Regions from separate parts of the Streptomyces sp. NPDC029296 genome, predicted to be linked through region 2. Evidence: riboswitches for the same ligand, from Rfam matches in the RefSeq annotation. Region 2 holds a riboswitch; each other region holds the start of a gene.
What was found. A riboswitch is a leader RNA that binds a small molecule or an ion and turns the genes downstream of it on or off. The one in region 2 is predicted to bind cobalamin.
Positions count from the first base shown of each region.

Region 1 (6,964 bases), on a different contig from region 2:
TGTCCCTGGGCGAACTGACCGGGCTGGGCGTCGACGTCGCCATCTACAGCACGCCCTGCCTGTTCGCGGCGCAGACCGCCATCGACCGGGCGCTGACCGACCTGAAGGAGGCCGACGGCCGCCTGCCGCAGACCGGCCCGGACAGCGTGGGGGTCGCCGAGTGCCTGGCGCTGCTGGAGAAGAACATCAGCCGCCACCACGTCCACGCGCCCGCGTGACCTGAGCCGCCCCAGGGGCCCGCGCGCCACCCGCGCGGGCCCCGCCCACCGGGTCCCGCGGCCGACCGGGCCCCGTCCCATGCCACCCGCTTCCAAGGCAGGAGCGCATGTCCCAGATGCCCACCGCAACGGTCCGCGGCCTGGCGCGCCGCGTCGACTGGTACATCGTCGCGCTGTTCGGCGCGATCGGGATCGCCGCGCTCGTCCCGGCCGAGGACACGGCGGCCGAGACCGTCTCGTGGCTGACCAGGCTGGCGATCGGCCTGCTGTTCTTCCTCTACGGCGCCCGGCTCTCCCCCCGGGCCGCGCTGGACGGCGTACGGCACTGGCGGCTGCATCTGCCGGTGCTGGCCCTGACGTTCGCGGTCTTCCCGGTGCTCGGGCTGGCCGCGCGGCTGCTGCCGGACGGGGCGCTCGGCGCCGAGCTGACCGCCGGCGTGCTGTTCCTGGCCGTGCTGCCGTCCACGGTCCAGTCGTCCATCGCCCTCACCTCCCTGGCCCGCGGCAACGTGGCCGCCGCGCTGTGCTCCGCGTCGTTCTCCACGGTGCTGGGCGTGGTGCTGACCCCCGTACTGGCCGTCGCGCTGACCGGCGGCGGCGAGGGCGGCGGCGTGCCGGTCGGGTTCGGCCAACTCGGGGACATCGCCGTCCAGTTGCTGCTGCCGTTCCTCGCCGGGCAGGCGGTGCGGCGCTGGATCTCCGGCTGGCTCGGCCGGCACCGCAAGGTCATCGGGATCTGTGACCGGGGCTCGATCCTGCTCGTCGTCTACGCGGCGTTCAGCCGGGGCATGACCACCGGCATCTGGCAGCGGGTGTCCCCCGGCCGCCTGCTCCTGCTCGGCGTGCTGGTGGCGGTGCTGCTCGCGGTCGCCCTGCTGCTCGCCGACCGCTCGGCGCGGGCGCTGCGGCTGCCCCGCGAGGACCGGGTGACGGCGGTCTTCTGCGGGGCGACCAAGAGCCTGGCCAGCGGGCTGCCGATGGCCTCCGTGCTGTTCCCGGCGGACGAGGTCGCCATGACCGTCCTGCCGCTGATGCTCTACCACACGCTCCAGCTGGTGGTCTGCGCCGCGCTCGCCCGCCGGCTCAGTCGGACGGCGCCGCCCGCACCGCCCAGCGTTCCTCCACCCGTGCCAGCCGCCAGTACCCCAGCGCCGCCGCCCACACCACCACGAACAGGCCGACGATGAGGTAGCCGACGTTGCCCAGGTCCAGGCCGGACACCCAGCCGGTGACCGGATCGTCGAGGTGGAACTTCTCGTGCAGGACGCCGACCAGTTCGATGGTGCCGATGAAGAAGGCGACGGCGATGGACAGACCGGTGATGGCGAGGTTGTAGAACACCTTGCGGACGGGGTTGGCGAACGCCCACTGGTAGGCGAAGTTCATGAACGTGCCGTCCAGGGTGTCGAACAGGCTCATCCCGGCGGCGAACAGCAGCGGCAGGCACAGGATGGCGTACCAGGGCAGGCCGGCCGCCGCGCCCGAACCCGCCATCACCATCAGGGTGACCTCGGTGGCCGTGTCGAAGCCGAGGCCGAAGAGGAAGCCCAGCGGGTACATCTGCCCCGGCCGGGACACGGACCGGGTCAGCCGGCCCAGCAGCCGGTTCATGAACCCCCGCGAGTCCAGGTGCCGTTCCAGCTCCGTCTCGTCGTACGCGCCCGCGCGCATCGCCCGGAAGACCTTCAGGATGCCCGCGAGGGCGACCAGGTTCAGGGCGGCGATGAGATAGAGGAACGACCCGGAGATCGTCGTACCGAGCACCCCGAGCACCTGGTGGGTGGCGGAGCCCTCGTTCATCACCTTCCCGGCCAGCGAGGTGCCCCCCGCGATCAGCAGGGCCAGCAGCACGACCACGCTGGAGTGCCCGAGCGCGAACCAGAACCCCACCGACACCGGCCGCTTGCCGTCGGCCATCAGCTTGCGGGTGGTGTTGTCGATCGCCGCGATGTGGTCGGCGTCGAAGGCGTGCCGCATCCCGAGGGTGTAGGCGGTGATGCCGAGCCCCACACCGAACACCTCGGTCCCGACCTTGTAGTGCCGGGGCGCGACCAGCAGATAGAGAATGGCGAACGCGACGACGTGCAGGGCGAGGATCACCACCAGCAGCCCCGCCGTCTTCAGGGTGTCCTCGCGTCGCCAGCGGAAAGAAGCGGCATCGGCCATCGGGTTCACGCTCCAGCACCTCGTGGATCACTTCGTGAGCTGCCGTGGCCGGTCTCCTGGCTTACGGGTCACACGTCCGCCGTCCCTGCCTTCCCGGTCGTACGACCAGTGGCCCGGCGGTGTGCCGGACGGAACGGGAACTCCCCGATCACAGTGGCGAGGGCCGCGTCGACCTTGCATCGACTTCCCGAACACCACGGCCCGCCCACCGTAGAGGGGCCCGCGGTTTCCCGCATAGCTGCGCAGTCGGGCAGGTATTCAAGATCACATCGGGGCCTGCCAGGATGGGGGCATGCATCTCGTGCCTGCCGACCGTGCCGAGCGCCGGACCATCGACGGTCACCGGGTGTGCGAGGCGATCGCCGCCATCGGCGACGCGGGGCGTCTGCGCACCTGGGCCGACCGTTTCTCGCTGCTGGCCGACGCCAACCGGCTCACCCTGCTGCTCGCGCTGCACCGGACCGGGCCGCTGGCCGTCTCCGACCTCGCGATCGCCACGGGCATGAACGACCCGGCCGTCTCCCAGGCCCTGCGGCTGCTGCGCGCGGCCGGGGTCGTGGCGGGCGAGAAAGAGGGGCGCGTGGTGCGCTATCGGGTGGTGGACGAGGACGTACGGGGCCTGTTGGAGCACTGCGGCGCCTGAGCGCCCCCGAAAAGGTTCCCTTCCGGGCAATGTGGACAGATAGAGATTCCCTACTGTCGTCCGTCCCTTGGGAGCCCGTATGGCAGACCGCCCGCCGGACCTCTCGTCCAGGAACCCCGACTGGTGGCGCCAGGCCGTCGTCTACCAGGTCTATCCGCGCAGTTTCGCCGACGCCGACGGCGACGGCCTCGGTGACCTCCGGGGCCTGACCGAGCGGCTGTCCCACCTCGCCGCGCTCGGCGTCGACGCCCTGTGGCTGAGCCCCTTCTACCCCTCCGAACTCGCCGACGGCGGCTACGACGTCATCGACCCGCGCGGTGTCGACGAGCGCCTGGGCACCCTGGACGACTTCGACGCGCTGGCCGCCGAGGCGCACCGGCTCGGTCTGAAGGTCGTCGTGGACCTCGTGCCCAACCACACCTCCCATCTGCACCCCTGGTTCCGGGAGGCGCTGCGCGCCGGGCCCGGTTCGGCCGCCCGCGAGCGGTACGTCTTCCGCCCGGGGCGCGGCGCGCACGGCGAACTGCCGCCCACCGACTGGCGGTCGGTGTTCGGCGGCAGCGCCTGGCGGCGGGTGCCCGACGGCGAGTGGTACCTGCATCTGTTCGCCCCCGAGCAGCCCGACCTGAACTGGGACAACGAGGAGGTCCGTGCCGACTTCCGCACCACGTTGCGGTTCTGGTCCGACCGGGGCGTGGACGGCTTCCGCGTGGACGTCGCCCACGGCCTGGCCAAGGACCTCACCGAGCCGCTGCGGGACCTCGGCGCCCACAGCACGACCGGCGAGTCCGCCCTGCGGCACCTGCCGCCCGGCAGCCACCCGTACTGGGACCGGGACGAGGTGCACGAGATCTACCGGGACTGGCGCAAGATCTTCGACGCCTACCGCCCGCCGCGCATGGCCGTCGCCGAGGCCTGGGTGCCGGGCGAGCGGCGGGCCCTGTACGCCCGGCCCGACGAACTCGGCCAGGCGTTCAACTTCGAGTACCTGGAGGCCGGCTGGGACGCGGAGGAGCTGCGCGGGGTCATCGCCGACGCGCTGGCCACGGCCCACGCCGCCGGGGCCTCCGCGACCTGGGTGCTGTCCAACCACGATGTCGTACGGCACGCCTCCCGGCTCGTGCTGCCGCCCGGCACCGACCCGGACGCCTGGCTGCTCACCCACGGCACGGCGCCCGCGGTCGATCCGGCGGCCGGGCTGCGCCGGGCCCGGGCGGCGACCCTGCTGATGCTGGCGCTGCCCGGTTCGGCGTATCTGTACCAGGGCGAGGAACTCGGCCTGCCCGAGGTCGCCGACCTGCCCACGGAGGTGCTCCAGGACCCGATCTGGGAGCAGACCGGTCACACCCGCAAGGGCCGCGACGGCTGCCGGGTGCCGCTGCCGTGGACGCCGACCGGACCGTCGTACGGCTTCGGGCCCGGCGCCGGCTGGCTGCCGCAGCCCGCGTCCTTCGCGGCGTACGCGGTGGAGGCGCAGGCCGGTACGGAGGGCTCCACGCTGGAGCTGTACCGCACGGCCCTGCGGCTGCGCCGCAAGCTGCTGGACGGCGAGACGCTGACCTGGACGCCCCACGCGCCCGCCGGGGTGCTGGACTTCACCCGTACCGGGGCCTGGCGCAGCGTCACCAACCTGGGCGGCGAGCCGGTGCCGCTGCCGCCCGGCGAGGTCCGTCTGAGCAGTACGCCGCTGCCGGGCGGCGGGGTGCTGCCACCGGACACCACCGTGTGGCTGGCGTAACCGGCCACGGTCACGTGACCGCCCCGACCGGGCGCGGCCCCCCGGCGACAGGCCCGGCCGGGCGTGGTCGCCGTGGGGGTGGTCAGCCGGCCGGTGGGGACGGGCTCGTCCCGGCCCCGGGGCCGGGAGTGGTGCCGGCCGCGGTGCCGTCGATGTCCACCGGGGTGGAGGTGGCCGACGGCGGCGGGGTGAGGACCACCTCCGGCCGGCCGGCGGCCGGGGGCGGCGGGGTCGGGTCGGAGTCCGGCAGCCTGGGCGGGGCGGTCCGCCGGAACAGGGTCTGGTCGAAGTCGACCAGCGCGAAGTCGGTGCCGGACCGCCTGCCGCTCTCCCCGTTCGGCTGCCGCGCGAAGCCCCGCTGCTGGGGGCTCGCCTCGTCGGGCAGCGTGACGTTCAGCAGGGGGGCGGTCCTCCGGCAGGTGCTGTCCAGCGCCGCGTGCCCGTACGCGCGTCCGGTACGCCCAGGCGGTACGGACGCGAGGCCCGCCGCTCTCAGCGGTCGCGGGTGAAGATTCCGCGGGTGGGGACAACGGCGTCTCCCCGCACGTCCGAAAGCCACTCCCGCCCCAGGAACCCGGATGCCCCTTGTCAGTGACATGACCTACGCTTTGCTCACTCGTCACGCGCGGCCCACGGCTCACGCACAGGGGACCCACGGACAGCCGTATCCGCGCGGGCACCCATGTCTTTCATTCGTTCCGGGGGGTTCGAATCAGCGTGCGCAAGCGCTCTCTCACGGCCGCCACCACCCTGGCGGTCCTGATCAGTTCGGCGGCCCTGGCCGCCACCCCGGCGATCGCCGACTCCAGCGCCGTCCTGCCGGTGCGGCAGACCGGTGACATCGTCGTGGACGCCGTGCACCGGCAGGTCTTCGTCAGCGATCCGCTGAACGGCAAGATCGTCGTCACCGACTTCGCCGGCAAGGTCGTCAAGCAGATCACCACCAACCTGTCCGGCGTCCACGGCCTGGAGCTGTCCGCCGACTCCGGCACGCTCTACGCGGCCGTGCAGGACCTCGACGCCATCGCGGTCTTCGACACCGCCACCGACACCGAGACCACGCGCTACGAGGTCGGCGACAAGCCGCTCAGCATCGCCCTCGCGGGCGGCAGGCTGTGGTTCGGCTACGGCGGCGCCGCCGCGGGCAACCTCGGCTCCGTGGACCTGACCGCCGAGGACCACAAGGTCACCCTCGGCCAGGACGGCGACTGGTACGCGGCCCCGCTGCTGGACGCCGCGCCCGGCTCGGACACGCTCGTCGCGGGCGCCCTCGGGCAGAGCCCGGTCGAACTGGCCTCGTACGACGTCTCCTCGGGCACCGCCACCAAGCTGGCGAGCACCCGCGAGGCGGGCAGCAACCTCGGCGACCTCCAGGTCACCCCCGACGGCAAGGACGTCGTGGTGGCCAGCGGCGCGCCGTACTACCAGCAGGTGTTCCGCACCGCCGACCTGAACGAGGACGGCAAGTACGTCACGGACGCGTACCCGAACTCGGTCGCCATCGCGCCCGACGGCACGGTCGCGGCCGGCATCGACGGCACATACGACCCGGACGTGTACATCTTCCGGCCGGGCAGCAGCGAGGCGGTGCGCACCTACGACTTCCCTAACACCGGCACCGGTTCCGGCTCCGACCTGCTGGTCCGCGCCGGTCTGGCCTGGGCCCCGGACGGCTCCCGGCTGTTCGCGGTGACCACCGACAGCCGGGGCGTGATCTCGCTGCGCGTGCTCACCTCGCCCGCCAAGGCGGCCACCACCGTCACCGTGGACGCGCCGGCCACCGCGACCCGCGCCAAGCAGCTCGCCGTCAAGGGCAAGGCCACCGCCAAGACCGCCCTGCCCGCCGGGACGAAGCTGACCGTGACCCGCACCGACCTGGAGTCCCCGAAGGGCAAGGCACTGCCTGCGGCGGTCACCAAGGCCGACGGCACGTTCTCCTTCACCGACACCCCGCCGGCCGGCGGCAAGGTGAAGTACACGGTGGCCTACGCGGGCGACGCCGGGCACACGGCGGGCTCGGGTTCGGACTCGGTGAACGTCTCCCGCGCCAAGCCGGCGCTGACCGTCGACAACAACGGCAAGGTGTACGCGTACGGCAAGGACGTCAAGTTCACCGCGCACCTCGGCAAGACGTACAAGAACCGCACGGTGGAGATCTGGGCCGACCCCTTCGGCTCCGACCAGCCGAACAAGCTGGTG
Region 1 is NZ_JBVHXT010000014.1:103,710-110,673, forward strand. Features, by position in the region: gene ACZ4W9_RS14810 (isocitrate lyase/PEP mutase family protein) at 1-218, shown strand, start outside; gene ACZ4W9_RS14815 (bile acid:sodium symporter family protein) at 335-1,405, shown strand; gene nicT (Nickel transporter NicT) at 1,302-2,384, opposite strand; cobalamin riboswitch at 2,414-2,598, opposite strand; gene ACZ4W9_RS14825 (ArsR/SmtB family transcription factor) at 2,677-3,027, shown strand; gene ACZ4W9_RS14830 (glycoside hydrolase family 13 protein) at 3,107-4,765, shown strand; gene ACZ4W9_RS14835 (hypothetical protein) at 4,848-5,324, opposite strand; gene ACZ4W9_RS14840 (YncE family protein) at 5,483-6,964, shown strand, end outside.
Region 1: another riboswitch for cobalamin. It lies ahead of nicT (Nickel transporter NicT); the one in region 2 lies ahead of ACZ4W9_RS06530 (ribonucleoside-diphosphate reductase subunit alpha).

Region 2 (6,964 bases):
TCGCGGTGCCGTACACGATCCTCGTGTACCCGATGATCTTCACGTTCCTGCCCCGCCTGTGGTCGGTCTCGCACCGCCACGGCTACGTCACCACCTCCGACTTCGTGCGCGGCCGGTTCGGTTCGAAGGGGCTGTCGCTCGCGGTGGCCGTGACCGGCATCCTGGCGACGATGCCGTACATCGCGCTCCAGCTGGTCGGCATCCAGGCGGTGCTGGACGTGATGGGCGTCGGCGGCGGCGAGGACACCAACTGGTTCGTGAAGGACCTGCCGCTGCTCATCGCCTTCGGTGTGCTGGCGGCCTACACCTACTCCTCGGGCCTGCGCGCCCCCGCGCTGATCGCGTTCGTCAAGGACGCGCTGATCTACATCGTCATCGTGGTGGCGATCATCTACATCCCGATCAAGCTGGGCGGGTTCGACGACATCTTCGCCAAGGCGGGCCACGCGTTCGGCCAGGTCAACCCGGCCACCGGCAAGCCGCGCGGGGCGGTGACGCCACCGGAGGCGGGCCAGTGGACGTACGCCACGCTGGCGCTCGGCTCGGCGCTCGCGCTGTTCATGTACCCGCACTCGATCACCGCGACCCTGTCGTCGCGGAGCCGTGAGGTGATCCGCCGCAACACCACGATCCTGCCGCTGTACTCCCTGATGCTGGGACTGCTGGCGCTGCTGGGCTTCATGGCGATCGCGGCCGGGGTGAAGGTCTCCAACGGCCAGCTCGCCATCCCGCAGTTGTTCGAGGACATGTTCCCGGACTGGTTCACGGGCGTGGCGTTCGCGGCGATCGGCATCGGCGCGCTGGTCCCGGCGGCGATCATGTCCATCGCGGCGGCCAACCTGTTCACCCGGAACATCTACAAGGACTTCATCAAGCCGAACGCGACGGCCGCGCAGGAGACCAAGGTCTCCAAGCTGGTCTCCCTGCTGGTGAAGGTCGGCGCCCTGGTCTTCGTGCTCACGATGGACAAGACCGTCGCCATCAACTTCCAGCTGCTGGGCGGCATCTGGATCCTGCAGACGTTCCCGGCGCTGGTGGGCGGCCTGTTCACGCGGTGGTTCCACCGCTGGGCGCTGCTGGCCGGCTGGGCGGTCGGCATGGTCTACGGCACGGTCGCCGCGTACGGGGTGGCCTCGCCGACGCAGAAGCACTTCGGCGGCTCCGCGAAGGAGATCCCCGGCATCGGTGAGATCGGCTACATCGGCCTGACGGCGTTCGTGCTGAACGTCCTGGTCACCGTGGTCCTCACGGTCGTCCTGAAGGCCGTGAAGGCGCCGGAGGGCATCGACGAGACCAAGCCGGAGGACTACACGGCGGACTCCGGCGACCCGGGAGTCCAGGTGGAGCTGCCGCCTGCCACGGCCGGCGCCGGCCACTGAGGCACCGGGCCCACCCCCGCGCGACGGGCCGCCGGAAGCACGCTCTCCGGCGGCCCGTCGCCGTACCCGCCCGCCCCGCCCGTCCGCCGGACCCTCCCGCCGGACCCTCCCGCCGGACCCGGCACCGCGGTCCGCCTTGCCCGGCACGGCGTCGCGCCGCCCGGCGATGTCACCCGCGCCGGTCCCCGCGGACGCCGGAATCCGCTCCCCCCACCGCCCCGGCCTCACGCTCCCCGCCCGTCCGCTGACCCTCCGGAGCGGGGGCGACACAACATCTGGGGGTGACGGGACAGCCCGGCACTAGATGTATGCTCGTCCTCGCTGTCGTCGCAGGGGAATCCGGTGCGAATCCGGAACTGTCCCGCAACGGTGTGACTCGCGTGTCCGCGCGCCTGTCCAGTCCGAAGACCTGCCGACGGCCCACCCGGCCTTCCGGTCCGGGTGTGTTCCGACGTCCGGGCCTCGTGGAATGGGCCGGCGGACGCGACGCCGTGCGCGCTCGTGGTCGCCCCTGCCCTCCGCCAGGCCCCGTGCCGAGCGAGGGAGACCCCCACGTGACCATCGCGCCAGCCGACCCGGCTTCGGTCAGCGCACCGGAGACCGACGGTCCCGGTGCCGCCCTGCTGCGGACCCTGTCCGAGCTGACGGCCGACCTGCCCGACGCCGACCCCGGCCGGGTCGCCGCCGCCGCGCTGCGCGGCCGGTCCGCGCGGGCCGACGAGGCGGAGCTGCGCGAGCTGGCCACGGAGGCCGCCGCCGGCCTGATCGCCGAGGACCCCGCCTACTCCAGGCTCGCCGCCCGGCTGCTCACCCTCGCGATCCGGGCCGAGGCCGCCTCCCAGGACGTGACCTCCTTCACCGGGTCGATCACGGTGGGCCACCGCGAGGGCCTGGTCGCCGACCGCACCGCCGCGTTCGTGCGCGCCCACGCCGAACAGCTGGACGCGCTGGTGGAGTCGGCCGTCGCGGAGGGCGCCGACGACCGCTTCGGCTACTTCGGCCTGCGCACCCTGCACAGCCGCTATCTGCTGCGCCACCCGATCACCCGCAAGGTCATCGAGACGCCCCAGCACTTCATGCTGCGCGTGGCGAGCGGGCTGGCCGAGGACGACACGGTCCGCTCCCTGGACGAGGTCGCCTCCCTCTACGGCCTGATGAGCCGCCTGGACTACCTGCCCTCCTCCCCCACCCTGTTCAACTCCGGCACCCGGCACCCCCAGATGTCGTCCTGCTATCTGCTGGACTCCCCGCTGGACGAGCTGGACTCCATCTACGACCGCTACCACCAGGTGGCCCGGCTGTCGAAGCACGCCGGCGGCATCGGGCTGTCGTACTCCCGTGTCCGCTCGCGGGGTTCGCTGATCCGGGGGACGAACGGGCACTCCAACGGGATCGTGCCGTTCCTGAAGACCCTGGACGCCTCGGTCGCCGCCGTGAACCAGGGCGGCCGGCGCAAGGGCGCCGCCGCCGTCTACCTGGAGACCTGGCACTGCGACATCGAGGAATTCCTCGAACTGCGCGACAACACCGGCGAGGACGCCCGCCGCACCCACAACCTCAACCTCGCCCACTGGATCCCCGACGAGTTCATGCGCCGCGTCAGCGCCGACGCCCAGTGGTCCCTCTTCTCCCCCGCCGACGTCCCCGAACTCACCGACCTGTGGGGCGAGGACTTCGACACCGCCTACCGCAAGGCCGAAGCCGCCGGCCTCGCCAGGAAGACCCTGCCCGCCCGCGAACTGTACGGGCGCATGATGCGCACCCTGGCCCAGACCGGCAACGGCTGGATGACCTTCAAGGACGCCGCCAACCGCACCGCCAACCAGACCGCCGAACCCGGCAACGTCATCCACTCCTCCAACCTCTGCACCGAGATCCTGGAAGTCACCAACGACGGCGAGACAGCCGTCTGCAACCTCGGCTCCGTCAACCTCGGCGCCTTCGTCCGCGACGGCGACATCGACTGGGACCGCCTGGACACCACCGTCCGCACCGCGGTCACCTTTCTCGACCGCGTCGTGGACATCAACTACTACCCCACCGAACAGGCGGGACGCTCGAACGCGAAGTGGCGGCCCGTCGGGCTGGGCGCGATGGGCCTCCAGGACGTGTTCTTCAAGCTGCGGCTGCCATTCGACTCGGCCGAGGCCAAGGCGCTGTCCACGCGGATCGCCGAGCGGATCATGCTCGCCGCGTACGAGACCTCCGCCGACCTCGCCGAGCGCGACGGCCCCCTGCCCGCCTGGGAGAAGACCCGCACGGCCCGGGGCGTGCTGCACCCCGACCACTACGGCGTCGAGTTCACCTGGCCCGAGCGCTGGGACGCCCTCCGCGAGCGCATCGCGAAGACGGGCATGCGCAACTCGCTGCTGCTGGCGATCGCGCCGACGGCCACCATCGCGTCCATCGCGGGTGTGTACGAGTGCATCGAGCCGCAGGTGTCCAACCTGTTCAAGCGCGAGACCCTGTCCGGGGAGTTCCTCCAGGTCAACTCCTACCTCGTGCAGGATCTCAAGGACCTCGGTGTCTGGGACGCCCGCACCCGCGAGGCCCTGCGCGAGGCCAACGGCTCCGTCCAGGACTTCCAGTGGATCCCCGAGGACGTCCGCACCCTCTACCGCACCGCCTGGGAGATCCCCCAGCGCGGCCTGATCGACATGGCCGCCGCCCGCACCCCGTACCTGGACCAGGCCCAGTCGCTGAACCTGTTCCTGGAGACGCCGACCATCGGCAAGCTCTCCTCGATGTACGCCTATGCCTGGAAATCGGGCTTGAAGACCACGTACTACCTGCGCTCGCGGCCCGCGACCCGCATCGCCCGCGCCGCCCAGGCACAGCCCACCCTCCCCGCACAGCAGACCGCCGCGGACCCCGAGGCGGTCGCCTGCTCCCTGGAAAACCCCGAGTCCTGCGAGGCCTGCCAGTAATGACCCGCAACACGCACCTGCTCGACCCCGGCTTCGAACTCACCCTGCGCCCCATGCGCTACCCCGACTTCTACGAACGCTACCGGGACGCCATCAAGAACACCTGGACCGTCGAAGAGGTCGACCTCCACTCCGACGTCGCCGACCTCGCCAAGCTGACCCCCGAGGAACAGCACCTCATCGGCCGCCTCGTCGCCTTCTTCGCCACCGGCGACTCCATCGTCGCCAACAACCTCGTCCTCACCCTCTACAAACACATCAACTCCCCCGAAGCACGCCTGTATCTCTCGCGCCAGCTCTTCGAGGAAGCCGTCCACGTCCAGTTCTACCTGACCCTCCTGGACACCTACCTCCCCGATCCCGACGACCGCGCCGCCGCCTTCGCCGCCGTCGAGAACATCCCCTCCATCCGCGAAAAAGCCGAATTCTGCTTCAAGTGGATCGACGAAGTCGAAAAGATCGACCGCCTGGAAAGCAAGGCCGACCGGCGCCGCTTCCTGCTCAACCTCATCTGCTTCGCCGCCTGCATCGAGGGACTCTTCTTCTACGGCGCCTTCGCCTACGTCTACTGGTTCCGCAGCCGCGGCCTCCTGCACGGCCTGGCCACCGGCACCAACTGGGTCTTCCGCGACGAGACCATGCACATGAGCTTCGCCTTCGACGTCGTCGACACCGTCCGCAAGGAAGAGCCCGACCTCTTCGACGACCAGCTCCGGCAGCAGGTCACCGACATGCTCGAAGAAGCCGTCACCGCCGAACTCCAGTTCGCCCGCGACCTGTGCGGCGACGGCCTGCCCGGCATGAACACCCAGTCCATGCGGCAATACCTCGAATGCGTCGCCGACCAGCGCCTCACCCGCCTCGGCTTCGCCCCGCTCTACGGCTCCGAGAACCCCTTCTCCTTCATGGAACTCCAGGGCGTCCAGGAACTCACCAACTTCTTCGAGCGCCGGCCCTCCGCCTACCAGGTCGCCGTGGAAGGCACCGTCGACCTCGACGAGGACTTCTGATCCCTCCCCTGCCGGCGCGCGTTCCGGGGCCCCTAGGCCGCCTGAGCGCACGCCGGCACCGGGCGGCCTACCAGGGCCTCGCGCGCAGCAGCAGGTGGTGCGGGCGCAGCGTGATGCCCACGCGGGTGGTGTCGTCCGAGCCGGCGGCCGGCTCGAAGCGGTACTTCGCCGAGACCGCCGCGGTGATCAGGCTCAGCTGCGCCATGGAGAAGTGGTCGCTCGGGCACTTGCGGTTGCCCACGCTGAACGGGCTCATGGCGTACTTGGGCACGTCCTTGGCCCGCTCGGGCAGCCAGCGGTCGGGGTCGAAGTCGAGGTGGCGGTCGTAGGAGCGGCCGTCGCGCTGGATCGCGTACGGGCTGTAGACGATGTCGGCCCCGGCCGGAATGCGGTAGCCGCCGAGGGCGGTGTCCGTCACCGCGCGCCGGGTCAGGATCCACACGGCGGGCCGCAGGCGCATGGCCTCGACGACGACATTGTTGGTGTGCGTAAGTGAGCGGACATGCTCGAATCCGACCGGTCGGCCACCGGTCACGGATTCGACCTCGGCCCGTACCTTCTCGGCGTGTTCCGGGTGTTCGGCGAGGAGCTGGAGCAACCACATGATCGTGGAGGCCACTGTCTCGCTGCCGGGCGTGAGTATCGCGACGACCTGGTCGTGGATCTCCTGTTCCCCGATGGGGTCGCCCTTGTCGTCCTTCGCCTCCAGCAATGCCGTCAGCAGATCGTCGGGCCTCCGCCCGGACGCCCGGCGCTCGGCGACGATCTCGTCCACCAGCAGGTGCAGGTCGGCCAGCGCCCGGTTGAACGCGCGGTTGGCCGGGAAGGGCAGCCGGTACAGCGGCCCGAGCGGGATCACCATCCTGCGGTACATGCCGCGGAAGACGGTGGCGAGGTCGGCGCTGAGCCGTTCCGCGCGCTCGTCCATGTAGTCGCCGCGCAGCAGGCAGCGGGCGGCGACGCGGACGGCGACGCGGAAGGACTCGATGGTGCAGTCGATGGTCCGGCCGGGCTGCCAGCGCTCGGTCAGGGCGTGCGCCTCCTCCTCCATCACCGCGCCGTAGGCCGGGATCGCGTCGAGCCGGAACGCGGGCTGGATGGTGCGCCGCTGCCGGCGGTGCCGGGGGCCGTTCGCGGTGGCCACGCCCTCCTTGCCGAGCAGTCCCTCCAGGGACTCCCACAGCGGGCCGTCGATCCTGAAGTCGGGGCTGAGGGCCAGGGCCCCGGTGAGTTCCGGTGTGGTGACGGCGTACACCGTCTTGGGCCCGAGTCTCAGGCGTACGACGTCGCCGTGCTCGCGCAGCGCGGACATGAAGGCGAGCGGATCGCGGACCAGTCTCGGTCCGTGTCCGAGGACGGGCAGGGCTCCGCCGGCCAGGGACGGTTCACCGAGCGGGGACGTGCCGGGGTGGGCGGGGGCCTGGGGCTTCACCGACTCGACGGTCATTTCTCACCTGCCGCTTCGTTCGTGACGTACGGGGGCGTGGCACGGTCGTCCCAGCTGTCGACCCTGTACCGGCCGGACTCGTGGTGGAACCAGTAGACGGAGCTGAACCAGTTGCGCATATTGCCGACGCAGGTCCGGACCGCATTGCCCAGTTCCCTGCCGCGTGCCGTGCCGTCGTCGATCCGCCGGGCCAGTACGAGG
Region 2 is NZ_JBVHXT010000005.1:184,546-191,509, forward strand. Features, by position in the region: gene mctP (monocarboxylate uptake permease MctP) at 1-1,379, shown strand, start outside; cobalamin riboswitch at 1,682-1,810, shown strand; gene ACZ4W9_RS06530 (ribonucleoside-diphosphate reductase subunit alpha) at 1,934-4,306, shown strand; gene ACZ4W9_RS06535 (ribonucleotide-diphosphate reductase subunit beta) at 4,306-5,316, shown strand; gene ACZ4W9_RS06540 (bifunctional albaflavenone monooxygenase/terpene synthase) at 5,384-6,763, opposite strand; gene cyc1 (epi-isozizaene synthase) at 6,760-6,964, opposite strand, start outside.

Region 3 (6,964 bases), on a different contig from region 2:
CCGGTGGATCAGCTCGTCGCCGCCGTCCGGGTACGCGGTCAGCGAGTAGCCGGCGTCCCGGAGCGCGTCGAGCACCCGGACGGCCGACACGGGGGTGTCCAGGCCGACCGCGTTGCCGACCCGGGAGTGCTTGGTCGGGTAGGCGGTGAAGACGAGCGCGACCTTCTTCTCGGCGTTCGGCTTGTGCCTCAGCCGGGCGTGCCGGACGGCGATGCCGGCGACCCGGGCGGCCCGCTCGGGGTCGGCGGTGTACACCGGGACGTCGTCGGGGCCCTGCTCCTTGAAGGAGAAGGGGACGGTGATCAGCCGGCCGTCGAACTCGGGGATGGCGACCTGCATCGCCGCGTCCATGGGGGACAGGGCCGCGTCGGACTCCTCCCACGCGGCGCGCGAGGAGGTGAGGCACAGCCCTTGCAGCACGGGGACGTTCAGGTCGGCGAGCGCGCCGATGTCCCACGCTTCGTCGTCGCCGCCCGCCGACGCCTGGGAGGCGTGCGTGCCGCCGGCCGCGAGCACGGTGGCCACCAGCGCGTCGGCCCGCCCCAGCAGTCCGTACAGCGCGGGATCCGCGCCGCGCAGCGAACCGCAGTACACCGGCAGGGCGTTGGCGCCGGCCGCCTCGATCGCCTCGCACAGGGTGTCCACGAAGGCGGTGTTCCCGCTCAGTTCGTGCGCCCGGTAGAACAGCACACCCACGGTCGGGCGGCCGTCCCGGATGTCGTAGGCGCCGTGCACGCCGAACTCGGGCATGCGGTGCGGCTCCGCGAAGCCCTCGCCGGTCAGCAGCACGGTGTCCGACAGGAACCGGGACAGCTCCAGCAGGTTCGCGGGGCCGCCCTCGACCAGGTACTTCAGCGCCTCCGCGACCACACCGGCGGGCACCGACGACTCGGCCATCAGCTCGGCGTCCGGTACGGCCTCGCCGCCCAGCAGGACGGTGGGGATGCCGGACGCCTTCAGCGCGGCCAGCCCGTCCTCCCAGGCCCGCTTGCCGCCCAGCAGCCGTACGACGGCGAGGTCCGCGCCCTCGATCAGGGCCGGCAGTTCCCCGGCGACGTCGACCCGGGTGGGGTTGCCGATGCGGTAGCCGGCGCCCGAGGCCCGGGCCGCCAGCAAATCCGTGTCGGCGGTCGACAACAACAACACTGTGCTCATGCGGGCGCTCCCGGTGGGATGAAGGGCAGTCCTTGCGGCGCGCCGGACTCGATGAGCCGCCACAGCGCGTCCGTGTCCGCGTGCTGTTCGATCAGGTCGCCGAGCCGGTCGAGCTGCTCCTCGCGCAGCGCGGCGAAGGAGGTGTCCGGCGCGGGCACGAAGCGGCGGCCCGCGGCGGCGGCCACCTCGCGCAGGAAGGCCCGCCGGAAGCCGTCCGACTCCAGCGAGCCGTGCCAGTGGGTGCCCCAGGTCTGGCCGACGCGGCAGCCGTCGAGGAAGGGCTCGCCGCCCTCGACCGTGGCCACGCCGTGGTGGATCTCGTAGCCGTCGACCCGCTCGCCGAGAGCCTCTCCGCTGGGCCGGGTGAGGGTCTTCTCGCGGGCGAAGCGCACGCGCACGGGCAGGATCCCGAGCCCGTCGACGTGGCCCTGGCGGCTCTCGACCTCGTCCTCGATGTGCTCGCCGAGGATCTGGAAGCCGCCGCAGACGCCGAGCACGGGCCGTTGTTCGGCGGCCCGGCGCACGAGGGCGTCCGCCAGCCCGCGTTCCCGCAGCCACCGCAGCGCCCGTACGGTGCCGCGGGTGCCGGGGATCACCACGAGGTCGGCGTCGGCCAGTTCCTCCGGCCGGTCCACGAACCGCACGACGACGCCCGGTTCGGCGGCCAGCGCGTCCACGTCGGTGAAGTTGGACATCAGCGGGATCGCGCACACGGCGACCCGGAGCACGTCCGCGCCGACCGGGGGAGTGACGGCGGACTCCCGTACGGTGCCCCGCAACGAGACCCGCAGTCCGTCCTCCTCGTCGATGCCGAGTCCGTGCCGGAAGGGCAGCACGCCGTAGGTCCGCCGCCCGGTGAGGCCGTGCAGCATGTCCAGGCCGGGTTCCAGCAGGCCGACGTCGCCGCGGAACTTGTTCACGAGGAAACCGGCGACGAGTTCCTGGTCCTCGGGCGAGAGCAGGGCGACGGTGCCGAAGAAGGACGCGAAGACGCCCCCGCGGTCGATGTCGCCGACCACCAGCACCGGCAGCCGCGCGCCCCGCGCGATGCCCATGTTGACGATGTCGGTCCGGCGCAGGTTGATCTCGGCCGGGCTGCCCGCCCCCTCGCAGATCACCGCGTCATACGTGCCCCGCAGTTCGGCCAGGCAGTCCAGCACCGTGCCCAGCAGCCGCTGCTGGCGCCCGCCGTGGTAGCCGCGTGCGCTCAGCTCGCCCACCGGCTTGCCGAGCAGCACGACCTGGCTGCTCTGCTCGCCGCCGGGCTTGAGCAGCACCGGGTTCATCAGCGCGGTCGGCTCGATCCGGCAGGCCTGGGCCTGCATGGCCTGGGCCCGGCCGATCTCCGCGCCCTCCCGGGTCACGAACGAGTTCAGGGACATGTTCTGCGCCTTGAACGGCGCCACTTTCACGCCCTGGCGGACCAGCCACCGGCAGATCCCGGCCGTCACGACGCTCTTGCCGGCGTCCGAGGTGGTGCCGGCCACGAGGAGGCCACCGTTCACTTCCCACGTCCTTTCAGGAGTGTGCGCGCGGCGAGTGTGGTGCCGAGGGCGAGCAGGCCGACGCGGCGGGAGAGCCGTACGGCCCGGTCGATGTCGGTGACCTCGACCGGGCGTCCGGTGCCGCCGTTGAGCACGGGCCGGTGCTCGACCCGGCCGCCGTAGGAGAGCGTCCCGCCCAGGCGCACGCCGAGGGCACCCGCGAAGGCGGCCTCCACGGGACCGGCGTTGGGGCTCGGGTGCTTGCCCGCGTCGGCCTTCCAGGCGCGCAGGGCGCCGCGCGGGTCGGGTCCGGCGACGGCGGCGAGGGCGGCGGTCAGCCGGGCCCCCGGCCAGCCGGCGACGTCGTCGAGGCGGGCGGAGGCCCAGCCGTAGCGGCGGTGGCGGGGCGACTTGTGGCCCACCATGGCGTCCAGCGTGTTGACGGCCCGGAACCCGAGCAGACCCGGCACCCCGGCCACCGCTCCCCACACCAGGGCGCCGACCACGGCGTCGGAGGTGTTCTCGGCGACCGACTCGACCACGGCCCGGGCCATCCCGTCGGCGTCCAGCGCCTGCGGGTCCCGGCCGCACAGATGGGGCAGCCGGGCGCGGGCGGCCTCGATGTCCCCCGCCGCCAGGGCACGCCCGACGGTGCGGGCCTCGCGGCCGAGCGAGGTGCCGCCGACGACGGCCCAGGTGGCGGCGGCGGTCAGCGCGACGGAGGCGGTACGGGAGGGGCGTACGGCGCGTGTGGCCAGCGCCCCGAGGGCGACGACGCCACCGGCGCACACGGCGGTGTGCAGGGCGCCCCAGCCGCGGTGGTCGTGCCACAAGGCGCCTTCCACGGCCGTGGCCGCGCGGCCGAACGCGGCGACCGGGTGCCCGCGGCGGGGATCGCCGAGAAGCAGGTCGCCGAGGACGCCGGCGGCGGCGCCGTACGCGTAAGTGCGATCGGCACCCATCGGCTCAGCCGGCCGTGGGCACAGGGGCGTTCCCGGTACGGGTCCTACGGCAGCCGAGCATGGCGATTCGTGTCCTCACTCAGGGTGTCCACGCCCTGGGTCGACGGATTCCGGCGGCGAGAGTTCCTGGCTCCCGGGGAGTTCTTCCCCGGTGACAGTGGCGGGACCGCGCCGGATTCGCACCGGCTTCCTCTTCTGCCGCCGTACATGGCCTGGGCAGTCCACCACGTGCCCGGAAGGGCCGTCAACTCGCCTTTGACCTGGGATGCCCGACTGTGCCGAGGCCCACATCGCCGGGACGCCGGGCGGGCTGACGGGGACCGCCCCGGCATGCGTCCGCCCCGCCGGCTCCGGCGGGCGGGCCGGTCGGCGGGGCGGTCGCGGGGATCGGGGGCGGGCGGTCAGCCCTTGCCCACGATCAGGTAGATGCCGTAGGCGACGGCCGCCGCGCAGGCCGCGAAGCAGACGTAGGCACCGGTGACGGCGAGCGCGGCGGAGCCGCCCTGGGCCGCGGCCCGCTCGCGGCGGGACAGGCCGTTGACGCCGAGGGTGAACAGGGCCACCAGGCCCACCGTGAACACGACGCTGGTGCCGAGAACGGAGCCGAGGGCCGCCCAGTCGATCTTCATGGGGATGCTTCCTTCAGTAACCGTGCGGGCGGGGTCAGACCGTGGCGGCCGGCGGGACGGCGGCGGGCGCCGGCTCGGTGGCCGGGGCGGGGATCGTGGCCGTCAGGCCGGCGGTCGCCAGGTCCGCGGTCGTCAGTTCCCCGGCGATCTGGCCGGCGGGCGGCGGGGTCACCGCGGCGATGGCGGTGGTGACGACACCGGCCGGCTCGCCGGTCTCCCCGACCACGTTGGTGTGGTCGACGACCTCGCGGCGGGAGATCTTCCAGATCGCGGCGCTCGCGGCGACCAGGAAGACGGCCACGGCGGCGGTGCCCCAGTCACCCAGGTCGGTGACGGACTCGGCGCCCGCGCCGACCAGCGCGGCGGCCGGCAGGGTGAGGACCCAGGCGACGGCCATGCGGGTCGCGGTGGACCAGCGGACCACGCCGCCCTTGCGGCCGAGACCCGCGCCCATCACCGAGCCGGAGACGACATGGGTGGTGGACAGGGAGAAGCCGAGGTGGGAGGAGGCCAGGATAGCGGTCGCGGCACCGGTCTGGGCGGCGAAGCCCTGGCGCGGCTCCAGGTCGGTCAGGCCCTTGCCCATGGTGCGGATGATGCGCCAGCCGCCGATGTAGGTGCCGAGCGCGATGGCCAGGCCGGCGGAGAGGATCACCCAGGTGGGAGGGTTGGAGCCGGGGGCGAGGGAGCCGCCCGCGATCAGGGCCAGGGTGATGATGCCCATCGTCTTCTGGGCGTCGTTGGTGCCGTGCGCGAGGGAGACCAGGCCGGCGGAGGCGATCTGGCCGGCCCGGTAGCCCTTGCGGCTGGCCTCGGTCTCGGCGGTGCCGCCGACGCCGTAGGAGAGCCGGGTGGCCAGGAACGAGGCGAGGCCCGCCACGACCGGCGCCGCGACGGCCGGCAGCAGCACCTTGGTGACCAGGACGCCGCCGTGGACGGCGTCGAAGCCGGCGGAGGCGACGGTGGCGCCGACCAGGCCGCCCATCAGGGCGTGCGAGGAACTGGAGGGCAGGCCCACCAGCCAGGTCAGCAGGTTCCAGAGGATCGCGCCGACCAGGGCGGCGAAGATGACCTCGGGGCGGATGCCGGTCTCGTCGACGAGACCCTTGGAGATCGTGTTCGCGACCTCCACGGAGAGGAAGGCGCCCGCGAGATTGAGGGCGGCGGACATGGTCACCGCGATCTTGGGCTTCAGGGCGCCTGTGGAGATGGTGGTGGCCATCGCGTTCGCGGTGTCGTGGAAACCGTTCGTGAAATCGAACGCGAGAGCGGTTATTACCACAATCGCGAGGATCAGCGAGAAGCTTTCCATTTACCCAGGCAATCGTTCGAGGTCATTGGCTGGATGAACGTAGGCAAGCTGGGTGAACGGAAGATGAACTGGGACGGGCGTGGTGGTGTCGGTAACGCCATGCCGAAGTCGTGTTCCGCGCCGTCGGGCCGGGCGCCCCTTGGCTACCGGGTCCGCGCGAAGATCCGCAACCGGTCCAGGGTGCCGTTGAAGAGATCCTGGTCACCCGGCAGCGCGCCCTTCACGCGGTACTGCCAGAACGTCCAGTACCGCCAGCCGCCGGGCAGCGTCCCCGGCCGCGCCGTGCCGTGCCGGGCGATCCACAGCGGGTGGTCCTTGGAGAACGCGCGGCTGTTGCCGGTGCACAGCTTCCACCACTGGGTCGTCGTGTAGATCACCGGGCGACGGCCCGTCCGGCGCCGGGTCTCGTCGCTGAACGAACGGATCCAGCCGACCATGCCCTTCTTGCTCAGCCCGTAGCACTTGCGCCGCGCGTTGTACGGGTTGTACTCGATGTCGAGCGCCGGCGGCAGCGTCCAGCCGTCCGCCCGCCAGCCGCCGCCGTGCCGCACGAAGTACGAGGCCTGCTTGGCGCCGGAGGACCGGTCCGGGAGGGCGAAGTGGTACGCGCCCCGGATCAGCCCCGCCTTGCGGGCGCCGGAGTACTGCCCGGCGAAGTAGGGGTTGCGGTAGCCCGTGGACTCGGTCGCCTTGACGAAGACGAACCGCGCGCCCTTCTTCCGGGCGGCCGGCCAGTCCACGCGCCCCTGGTGGGACGACACGTCGTGGCCCTGGGGCGGCTTGGCCGCGGCGGTCGCGGGGCCGGTGAGGGCGAGGACCGCCGCCACGGCCGCCGCGAGGAAGCTCGCGCGGCGACGGGCAAGGGTGGGTACACGGGCCATGCGACTCCCCCGGGGGATGGCGGTCGGCGGGCGCGCCGGGCCTCGGGGCGGCGGCGGCCGTGGGGTGGGCAGGAAGCAGCCATTCAAGGTCCGCCGATCACGAAAGCGAGGGTGATTTCAGGCGTTTCAGCCCGAATTCCGCCCGTTCGGCTCCACGGCCCCCGGCCCGGAACCACCGGCCCGCGCGCTCCCCGCCCCGCCCGCCGGCTGGCAGGATCACCGCATGGCTGAACCGCGACGGAACGTGGAAGACGGGCGACGGGACGAACGGCCGGACGCGGGACCGGCGGCGCGCCGGGCCGGCCGGGGGAGCGAGACACCGGACGGGACCGGGGACGGGAACGGGGGCGCACGCCGGGGCGCGGGGGAGGGGAGGGCCGAACCGGGCGCCGCGGCGCCGGAGGGGGGACACGCCGGCGATACGGCGTCGGAGGCGGGGCGGAGCGCACCGGGCGGCGGGATGCCCGAGGCGGGGGAGGTCGCGTGGGGCGGTGGGGTGGCCGGGGTGGGGCAGGACGTGGCGCTGCTCTGGGACGAGGTC
Region 3 is NZ_JBVHXT010000021.1:89,628-96,591, forward strand. Features, by position in the region: gene cobN (cobaltochelatase subunit CobN) at 1-1,155, opposite strand, end outside; gene ACZ4W9_RS19915 (cobyric acid synthase) at 1,152-2,660, opposite strand; gene ACZ4W9_RS19920 (cobalamin biosynthesis protein) at 2,657-3,601, opposite strand; cobalamin riboswitch at 3,700-3,842, opposite strand; gene ACZ4W9_RS19925 (hypothetical protein) at 4,003-4,230, opposite strand; gene ACZ4W9_RS19930 (inorganic phosphate transporter) at 4,265-5,542, opposite strand; gene ACZ4W9_RS19935 (lysozyme) at 5,686-6,423, opposite strand; gene ACZ4W9_RS19940 (class II aldolase/adducin family protein) at 6,884-6,964, shown strand, end outside.
Region 3: another riboswitch for cobalamin. It lies ahead of ACZ4W9_RS19920 (cobalamin biosynthesis protein); the one in region 2 lies ahead of ACZ4W9_RS06530 (ribonucleoside-diphosphate reductase subunit alpha).